4 regions of the Shouchella phoenicis genome follow, and region 4 is predicted to be linked to each of the others. Evidence: riboswitches for the same ligand, from Rfam matches in the RefSeq annotation. Region 4 holds a riboswitch; each other region holds the start of a gene.
The links. A riboswitch is a leader RNA that binds a small molecule or an ion and turns the genes downstream of it on or off. The one in region 4 is predicted to bind thiamine pyrophosphate.
Positions count from the first base shown of each region.

Region 1: it holds a riboswitch for thiamine pyrophosphate, as region 4 does, so the genes downstream of both, ABC361_RS09325 (3-oxoacyl-ACP reductase) here and tenA (thiaminase II) in region 4, are expected to answer to the same signal.
Region 2: it holds a riboswitch for thiamine pyrophosphate, as region 4 does, so the genes downstream of both, thiE (thiamine phosphate synthase) here and tenA (thiaminase II) in region 4, are expected to answer to the same signal.
Region 3: it holds a riboswitch for thiamine pyrophosphate, as region 4 does, so the genes downstream of both, ABC361_RS08875 (ECF transporter S component) here and tenA (thiaminase II) in region 4, are expected to answer to the same signal.

Region 1 covers NZ_JBDFMQ010000001.1:1,717,520-1,719,720, forward strand. The annotation lists gene ABC361_RS09315 (ABC-F family ATP-binding cassette domain-containing protein) at 1-86, shown strand, start outside; gene ABC361_RS09320 (GNAT family N-acetyltransferase) at 126-614, opposite strand; TPP riboswitch at 751-865, shown strand; gene ABC361_RS09325 (3-oxoacyl-ACP reductase) at 1,021-1,773, shown strand; gene ABC361_RS09330 (LLM class flavin-dependent oxidoreductase) at 1,793-2,201, shown strand, end outside.
Region 2 covers NZ_JBDFMQ010000001.1:1,500,918-1,503,118, forward strand. The annotation lists gene aspA (aspartate ammonia-lyase) at 1-964, shown strand, start outside; TPP riboswitch at 999-1,109, shown strand; gene thiE (thiamine phosphate synthase) at 1,178-1,807, shown strand; gene thiS (sulfur carrier protein ThiS) at 1,804-2,001, shown strand; gene ABC361_RS08220 (thiazole synthase) at 2,005-2,201, shown strand, end outside.
Region 3 covers NZ_JBDFMQ010000001.1:1,617,284-1,619,484, reverse strand. The annotation lists gene ABC361_RS08880 (ABC transporter ATP-binding protein) at 1-203, opposite strand, end outside; gene ABC361_RS08875 (ECF transporter S component) at 200-778, opposite strand; TPP riboswitch at 880-977, opposite strand; gene ABC361_RS08870 (HAD family hydrolase) at 1,013-1,816, opposite strand; partial or broken gene ABC361_RS08865 (branched-chain amino acid aminotransferase) at 1,838-2,201, opposite strand, start outside.
Region 4 covers NZ_JBDFMQ010000001.1:3,059,811-3,062,011, reverse strand. The annotation lists gene ABC361_RS16440 (hypothetical protein) at 1-166, opposite strand, end outside; gene tenA (thiaminase II) at 163-849, opposite strand; TPP riboswitch at 908-1,007, opposite strand; gene ABC361_RS16430 (TerC family protein) at 1,094-1,906, opposite strand; yybP-ykoY riboswitch at 1,950-2,118, opposite strand.

The DNA of each region.
Region 1 (2,201 bases), 1.3 Mb from region 4:
TGCTCATTTCTCACGAACCAGAATTTTATCAAGATATTGTCACAGAAACGTGGAACTGTGAAAATTGGACAACAAAACTTGTATAAAGAATAAAGCTAAGACCGGCTGAGGTCTTAGCTTTTCTTTTACTCGAAAATGAGTTGGTAAAACGCTAAGTCAAGCCAGCGATCAAACTTATAGCCAACTTTTTCAATCGTTCCATTGTGTGTAAAGCCAAATTTTTTATGCAATCCGATGCTCTGTTCGTTCGTGGCATCAATCCCTGCGATCATCGTTTTATAGCCATCTTGTTTGGCTAACGCAATCATTTCGGTTAGCAGTTGAGTAGCAATTCCTTTTTTTCGTTGATTGGGATCTACATAAATGGAATGTTCAATACTGTATTGATAAGCAGGCCACGCTCGGAACGAACCATATGTCGCGAACCCAATGACGTGATTGTCTTCTTCAAAAACGAGAATAGGAAACTTGTCTTCGATCTTTTGGTTATACCACGTTTCACGCATCTCGAGTGTATGAGGCTCGTACGAATAAACGGAGGTTGTATGTAGAATCGCATGGTTGTAAATGGTAAGAATCTCTTGTAAGTCTTCTTTCGTTGCTTTTCGTATCATGTTGTCAGAAACACCTCGTTATTCTGTTTTTTTACTCATTATAACGGTCGAGTTGAAAAAAGAAAATAGGAAAACAAGAGCAGTCGAAAATTGACGTAAGGGATTATTAAAAATATAATGAATTTGAAAACAATATATGACTAACTAGGGGAGCCCAATGAGCTGGGCTGAGAGGAAAGCGCGATGAGACTTTTTGACTCTTTGGACCTGATCTGGGCAATACCAGCGTGGGAAAGTTATGATGAATCGTCTTCTTTCATTCATTGTGCCGGGGCTAAAACAGACTCGGCACTTTTTTGTTTAGTCTTGATTCTATTAGTGAGAAAAAAAGGTGAGGCAAATGTAAAGATTGGTAGTGTTGAGCGGTTGAGATGTGTATAAAACGAAAAGGATAGGAGCGAAAAAAATGACAAGAACCGTATTAGTAACAGGTGGCAGCAGAGGTTTAGGTGCAACAATTGTAAAAACGTTAGCCAATCAAGGGTATCAAGTTGTGGTCAATTACTATAAAAGCAAAGAAGCGGCAGAGAAACTAGTGTCTGAGATTGGACAAGACCAAAGTATCGCCATTCAAGCAAATGTGACAAACCGAGAAGAAGTAGACACCATGATGGCGCAAGCAACCAATTATTTCGGTCAGATTGATGTAGTGGTAAACAATGCGCTAGTCGATTTTAAATTTGATCCTTCTCAACAAAAGTCTTTTATTAACCTTTCTTGGGACGATTATCAGAAACAAGTCGATGGCACATTAAAGGCAGCGTTTCATGTTGTTCAAAGTGTGCTTCCTCAATTTTTAGAACGCAAACAGGGTTCAATTATTAGTATTGGAACGAACCTTTTTCAAAACCCTGTCGTCCCCTACCATGAATATACAACGGCAAAGGCAGGGTTGATCGGCTTTACGCGCAATCTCGCCTCAGAATTAGGTGTACACGGAATTAACGCAAATGTCGTTTCAGGAGGGCTTTTAAAAACGACTGATGCAAGCGCCGTGACATCGCAAGAGGTGTTTGATTTAATCGCGCAATCCACACCATTAAAGAAGGTAACAACGACTCAAGATGTTGCGAATATGGTCGCTTATCTAGCTTCAGAAAACGCAAGTGGAATAACCGGACAAACGATTACGGTAGATGGTGGTCTCACGATGAACTAAAACAATGGAGGGGAAGGGAATGCATACGTTCGAAAACCAGATGCATCTCGGTGTCTTACTTTATGGCTGTGGACATCATCAAGCAGCGTGGCTTATGCCCGATTCTTACATAGAGGACATTGGGAATATCTCTTACTATCAGACTCTAGCACGATTGGCGGAAAAAGGATGTTTTGATGCGATCTTTTTTGCTGACAATCAAGCGTTTCGAGGAGCCGAGCCAACAGATATGCCAGCTTTTTGGTTTGACCCGATTGTGAAATTAACGGCTATTTCTCAAGTCACGAACTATGTTGGGCTCGTATCCACGGTTTCAAGCACATTTGCAAATCCATTCACAGTATCAAGACAACTGCTAAGTTTAGATCATATTTCTAACGGTCGTGTAGGTTGGAACCTTGTTACTTCAATGACAGATGGTGAAGCGT
Region 2 (2,201 bases), 1.6 Mb from region 4:
TGCCCTTCATATGACGCAGGGGTTAACCGATGAGTTACGAAAACTGATTGCGGAAATGGAAGGAAAAGCGGAAGAGTTTGACGATGTGCTTAAGATGGGGCGTACGCACTTACAAGATGCAGTGCCGATTCGACTTGGACAAGAATTTGGTTCTTATCGAAAAGTGTTAGTCCGTGATTTAAAACGAATTAGCCGCTCTGCCAATCATTTACATGAAGTAAATATGGGTGCCACAGCTGTCGGGACAGGCTTAAACGCGAAACCGGAGTATATTGAAAAAGTAGCAACACATCTTGCGACGGTTACAAATCTTCCTTTTAAAACAGCTGAAGACCTTGTAGATGCTACGCAAAATACGGACGCTTATACAGAACTATCTAGTTCCCTAAAAATATTAGCCATTAATTTATCCAAAATAGCCAATGACTTACGTTTAATGAGTTCGGGACCGCGTACTGGCCTAAATGAAATCAACTTACCTGCACGACAGCCTGGATCTTCCATTATGCCAGGAAAAGTAAATCCAGTCATGTGCGAAGTGATTAATCAGCTCTCTTTCCAAGTAATTGGAAATGATCATACCATTAGCTTAGCGTCTGAAGCAGGACAGCTTGAGTTAAATGTGATGGAACCTGTGCTTGTGTTTAATCTACTACAATCTTTAACCGTTCTTGAAAATGGTATGCGCGTATTCCGTGAATATGCGATTGCTGGTATTACTGCTAATATCGAGCGCTGTCGAGAGCTTGTTGAAAATAGTGTAGGTATTGTCACGGCAATTAACCCTCATGTCGGTTATGAAGTGGCCACTCGCATTGCCAAAGAAGCGTTAGAAACGGAGCGACCTGTGCGGGAAATTTGTTTGGAGCGTGGCATTTTGTCCGAAGAAGAGTTAAACGAAATTCTTGATCCAAAAGAAATGACCAAACCGGGTATAGCAGGATCGCGTTTCTTACCACTTTAAAAATAGAACCACATATGTCATACTAAAAGAAAATAGCAAAGACTAGGGGTGCCCGATGAAGTTGGGCTGAGAAAAAGAACGGATTTCTTTTACTCTTTAACCTGATCTGGTTTATACCAGCGGAGGGAAGTCGGCATACGTATCATATCATTGAGCGTGTAAACCGTAACCCCTTTGGTTACGGTTTTTTTGCGTGAAGGAGTGTAAACAAAGATGAAAAATTTTCAACTTTATGTCATAACAGGAGAAGCGTTTCATGAAGGCAGAGAGCTTCTCCATGTAATGGAAGAAGCGATTAAAGGTGGAGCAGACTTTATTCAGCTAAGAGATAAAACAAGCAGTCGGAAAGAAGTTTTTGAAAAAGCAAAGCGTTTAAATGATCTCTGTAAAGCGTATAACGTGCCGTTTATTGTGAATGACTACATTGATATTGCCATGGCAGTTGATGCAGACGGGGTTCACGTAGGACAAGATGACATGCCATTGGCTGAAGTCCGTAAACTTGTCGGTAAAGATAAAATCATTGGTGTATCAACGCATAAATTAGACGAAGCCCTTGAAGCGGAAAAAGGTGGGGCAGACTATATCGGTGTCGGCCCTATATTTCCAACAAACAGTAAAGAAGACGTGGTTGACCCAGTTACCACCTCGTATATAAAAGAAATTAAAGCGCATGTCTCGATTCCATTTGTTGCGATCGGTGGCATCAAAACTCATAATGTCCGTGAAGTCATTGAAGCAGGAGCAGACGCGGTATGTGTCATCACGGAAGTGGTCGCTGCTAAAGATGTGCAAGCAGCGGCAGAGACAATGACGAAGGCGATAAACGAGGCGAAAGCATGAACCTTTTAATAAATGGTGAGCGGCGAACTGTAAAAAGTGAAACCATTGAACAATTGATTGCGGAACTAGAATTAAATGGACATCTCCTCGTCGTCGAAATGGCTGGTGACATCATTTCACGTGAAAAATGGAGCGATACACCCTTATCTGAAAATAAGTCAATTGAACTTGTTCACTTTGTTGGAGGTGGTTGAGGTATGAATAAAAAGCCTTTATGCATAAACGGAAAAACATTACAGTCACGCTTCTTTTTAGGGACTGGTCGCTACCCAAATCCTTTTGTTCAAAATGAAGCGATTAAAGCATCTGGTGCTGAAGTATTAACATTTGCCTTGCGGCGAGTGAACTTGGAAGCGCCAGCCGAAGATGCGATTTTACAACATCTAAACGGGGA
Region 3 (2,201 bases), 1.4 Mb from region 4:
ACATCAATGTCTAATTCATTTAAAGAATTACTCAAACCTGCAATTACTTGTAACAGCGTAGATTTCCCTGCTCCGCTCGGACCTAGAATTAACACGTTTTCCCCTGGTTTTACTGCCAACGATACACGCTCTAAGATTGTACGGCTTGTGCTCCTACTTTGAACGGTTAAATTACTTAACTGAATGCTGTATGGTCGACTCATGAGTATGGTTTTCCGTTATGTTCGTTTGGTTGAATGCCATTCAGCACACCTGTTTTTTGTAAAGCTTGCACAAGTTTTGTCGCCAATACGCCTGTTATTAAAATCGCTCCAACCGTTCGGAAAATAATTCGTAACGATAAGACCCAAGCAGATAGCTGACCGATATTTGCATATAAAAAATCTAAACCGAGAGATGCAAAACTTGCAAATACACCACCTAACATTGCCGTCCAAATTGTAAATACTTTATATCTGAATAGAGCGAATGCAAACTCCATTCCAATTCCTTGGGCAATTCCATATATAAGTAAAATACCTCCGTAGGGAGAACCTGCAATGAATTCTCCTGATGCGGCTGCAGTTTCCGCAATAAGTGCAATAAACGGTTTTCGGATGATCAATGCAGCAAGCGTTCCTGCAATAAACCACATTCCATAAATAAGTTGTTCAAGCTGCAAACCAAAGACACCAACTAAATCACTAATAGGACTCCATAAGCGATACACAACAGCAAATACAGTTGCAATCATGACCGTAATTAGAATGTCCACCAACGTTAACTTTTTTCTTTTCATCATTTTTTCTCCAGTCCACCACCAAGAAAACAAAAAAACGCTCCATCTAAACGATGGAACGACGTATGTAAATAAACCGGTTGTGTGTAACACAAACCTACAACTTACATATCGCACTTCCCTTCGCTAGCATTATCTAGATCAGGTAAAGGGTTAAGGACAAGTCCTCTCTCAGCTTTTTGCACCCCTAGTGGCTATTAAATTTTATTCTACAAACTAATTAGATCATACTCTCTATTGATTCGCAAGCGACTGTTTCAAATTTTCTAATTCTAATAAATCTTGTAGTGAATGAATTTCAAAAGTCGGCTTACTATCAGTATTGTTCAGCACTCGGTCTCGGTTTAACCAAACAGATGGTATGTCGCTTGCGTTTGCACCCAATATATCCGTATGTAGATTATCCCCGACCATTAGCGTTTCATTAGGAGCAATCTCCAAACGAGAGAGGGCTTCTTCAAACATACGTACCTTTGGTTTCCCTTGCCCGAAAGCACCGGAAATTAGAATGTGATCAAAGTATGGAACAAGCTCTGGCGTCAGTTCTAATTTTGTATTTTGTAAATCTGGTGAGCCATTTGTAATTAAAACAAGCTGTACGTTGTCTTTTAACGCATTTAAAGTCGAAAAAGTATCATCATAAACAACTGGATGTTTTCGCCTTTCAATCGGAAAGAGATGTGCAAGTTCCAACGCAAAAGCCTCATCATATACACCAAGCTTTTGTAAACCTTCGTACCACGCTTCTCTTTGGTAATGTGGCGCAACTTCTCTTAATGCTGCAAATTCTCTTCCTTCGTCACGAAATTCTCCCCATAACCCTTCAAAAGGATTGATGCCAATATTCACTGTAAATGGGTATATGTCATACCCTTCATACAGCGTTCTTGCTGCCTGGCGAACGAACACTTCTAACTGATTTGGGTCTACGTTTTTTTCAATAGATGCATGGAGACACGTCTGCCGAAATGCAAGCGCAATGCTTTTTTTGTCCCAAAGTAACGTATCATCTAAATCAAAGAATACTGCTTTTATCATTCATTCCTCCGCTATTAACGATTATTCGTGATCAACCTTCACTATCCAGCCCAGACGATCTTCTTCTTCTCCCACATACAACTTCGTTAAATAATCGTAAAGTCGTTGTGCTAACGGGCCTGTATTATTTTCATTAATAACGATTGTTTCATCATTCCATTCCAATTGTCCAACTGGTGAAATGACCGCAGCTGTCCCTGTTCCAAACGCTTCTTCCAAGATGCCGTCTCGAGATGCTTGATAAATCTCTTCAATCGACAGCTTCTTTTCTTGAACCGGAATTCCCCATTCTTTAAGCACTTGAATTACGCTATCCCGTGTAACCCCTGGCAGAATACTGTCATTCAATTTCGGTGTTACAACTTCACCATTCACTTTAAAGAAG
Region 4 (2,201 bases):
AGAGATCATAGGGTAACCGAAACGGGGTCGAGCAAAGAGGAGGGGTACGATCCCGAGCTCCTCGTTCTATTTTTAATGAGCCATTAGGTCGCCCACCTTGAATATAACAAAGAAAACGCTCTTCAAGCATGTTCGATCCATAGCTTGCATACCATACGTGCGTCATGTAACAGCCTCAAGCGACACAGGCCATGATTCTTTCGTGTACGCCATTTCCCAAAAGGCGTATTCTAATTGACAGCTTTTCAAAAAATGATCAAGCATGTCCTGTTTTTGAGCTGCTGTCGTATCCTTTGCGAGTTCATCGAGGCGGTTACAAAAAACGGTTGTAACGCTCATCTCGCCACCGGAACGATAGAAAGAGATCCATTCGAAAAACGGATGGTCTTCTGTAGGTTGGAAGGTTTCGTATAAATAATCGCCAATCACTTGATAAGTCCATGGGCAAGGAAGTAACACAGCTAGAACATCTGCCAACGATCCTTTTTGAGCAACATCAAGCATATGCCTTGTGTAATGATGGGCAGTTGGTGCTAATGGTTCGTGGTGCAAATCGTCATAAGAGACTCCTGCGACTCGGCAAAAATTATTGTGCGGGTGAATTTCGCTGTGGAGAATAAACGAAATTTGCTCATTAAACATGGCAATATCGTCTCTTGATGTGCTTTTGTTAATCGCTAATCCATAAATTTGCATAAACGTGTTTAAGTACTCAAAATCTTGTTTGACGTAGTGGATTAAAGCTTCAGGCTCTAACGTACCTTTCCCGATGCCTTGAACAAATGGATGCTGAAGAATTGCTTCAAATACGGGGTTTGCTTTCTGTCTTAACTCGTTACTAAAACGCATAAAAAATGACCTCCTTTTTTGTTCACAAAGGGAGGACCCTAAAGGAGTGTCAGCAAATAGCGCTGCAGCTCCACTTCCCTACGCTGGTATTAACCAGATCAGGTTCAAAGGGTCAAAGCTAAGCTTTTCTCAGTCATAAGACGCCCCTAGTGGTTCTTTATTAGTGAACCATACATTGACAGATTATTCAATTCTTTTTACGTAAAAAAAGCATGGCGCTTAAACCATGCTTCAAACGTATTGGTTAACCTTCGACTTGTTTTTCTGCTCGTTTTTCGATTTCCGTTTTCGTTTCTTCTCCCTCGCTTGGTTTTTTAGATAAGAACCATCCGCCAAGCACAATTAAGACAAGTACACTGTAGAAGAATAGTTTCCAACCTGTTGAGTGTGGAAATTCATGCGGAATGACACCTATTGCATCATGAGCCAGAACTTGCACAGCGAGCTTTACGCCTACCCAGCCGACGATAATGAAAGCAGCTGTTTCGAGTCCAGGTCGTTTTTGTAAAAGCACAACAAATTTTGAAGCAGCGAAACGCATGATTAGAAGACCGATAAATCCGCCTAAGAAAACAACGACAAACTGTCCGACATCCATGCTTCCAACGGTTCCAAGTCCTGTAGGTGTTAGTGCAGTTGCAAGCGCGACAGCAGCTAAGATTGAATCAACTGCGAATGCAATGTCAGCAATTTCAACTTTAAATACCGTTGTCCAGAACCCACTGCCTTTTTTCACTTTGGTTATCCCAGCGGCTTGCTCCTGTTTTTTGACAATATGTTTTCGGAACAAATGATTTAAGGCAATAAATAATAAGTATGCGGCACCAAGTGCTTGAACTTGCCAAACATCTACTAAGAACGAAATGACAAATAACGAAGCTAATCGGAAAACGAATGCACCAGCTAAGCCGTAAAACAACGCTCGTTTACGTTGTTCATCGGGCAAGTGTTTCACCATAATAGCTAAAACGAGTGCATTATCTGCAGCAAGAATCCCTTCTAAAGCAATAAGAACAAGTAATACCCAGCTATACTCTAACAATAAAGCTGCATCCATAGTCAACACGCCTCTCTTTGTTTGCACCCCTTAGGTTCGACAAAAACAGGTTTTTTATGAATACAAAAAGACCCCTGCCTTGTACGAACGAGGCAAAGGTCTTGCTAGACATTATGTATATCATGCCAAACAAAGCCGGTGGAATTTCTCCACGTAATGACGACTTTGGTTCAAGTTATAGAAACTTGCAGCTACTCCCCTTTGAAGGAATGTATGTGATTGTTAAAAATAGTATATGTGAAGACGAAAGATCCGTCAAGAAAAATTTCAAAATAATGAAACGGGCGAGCATAAT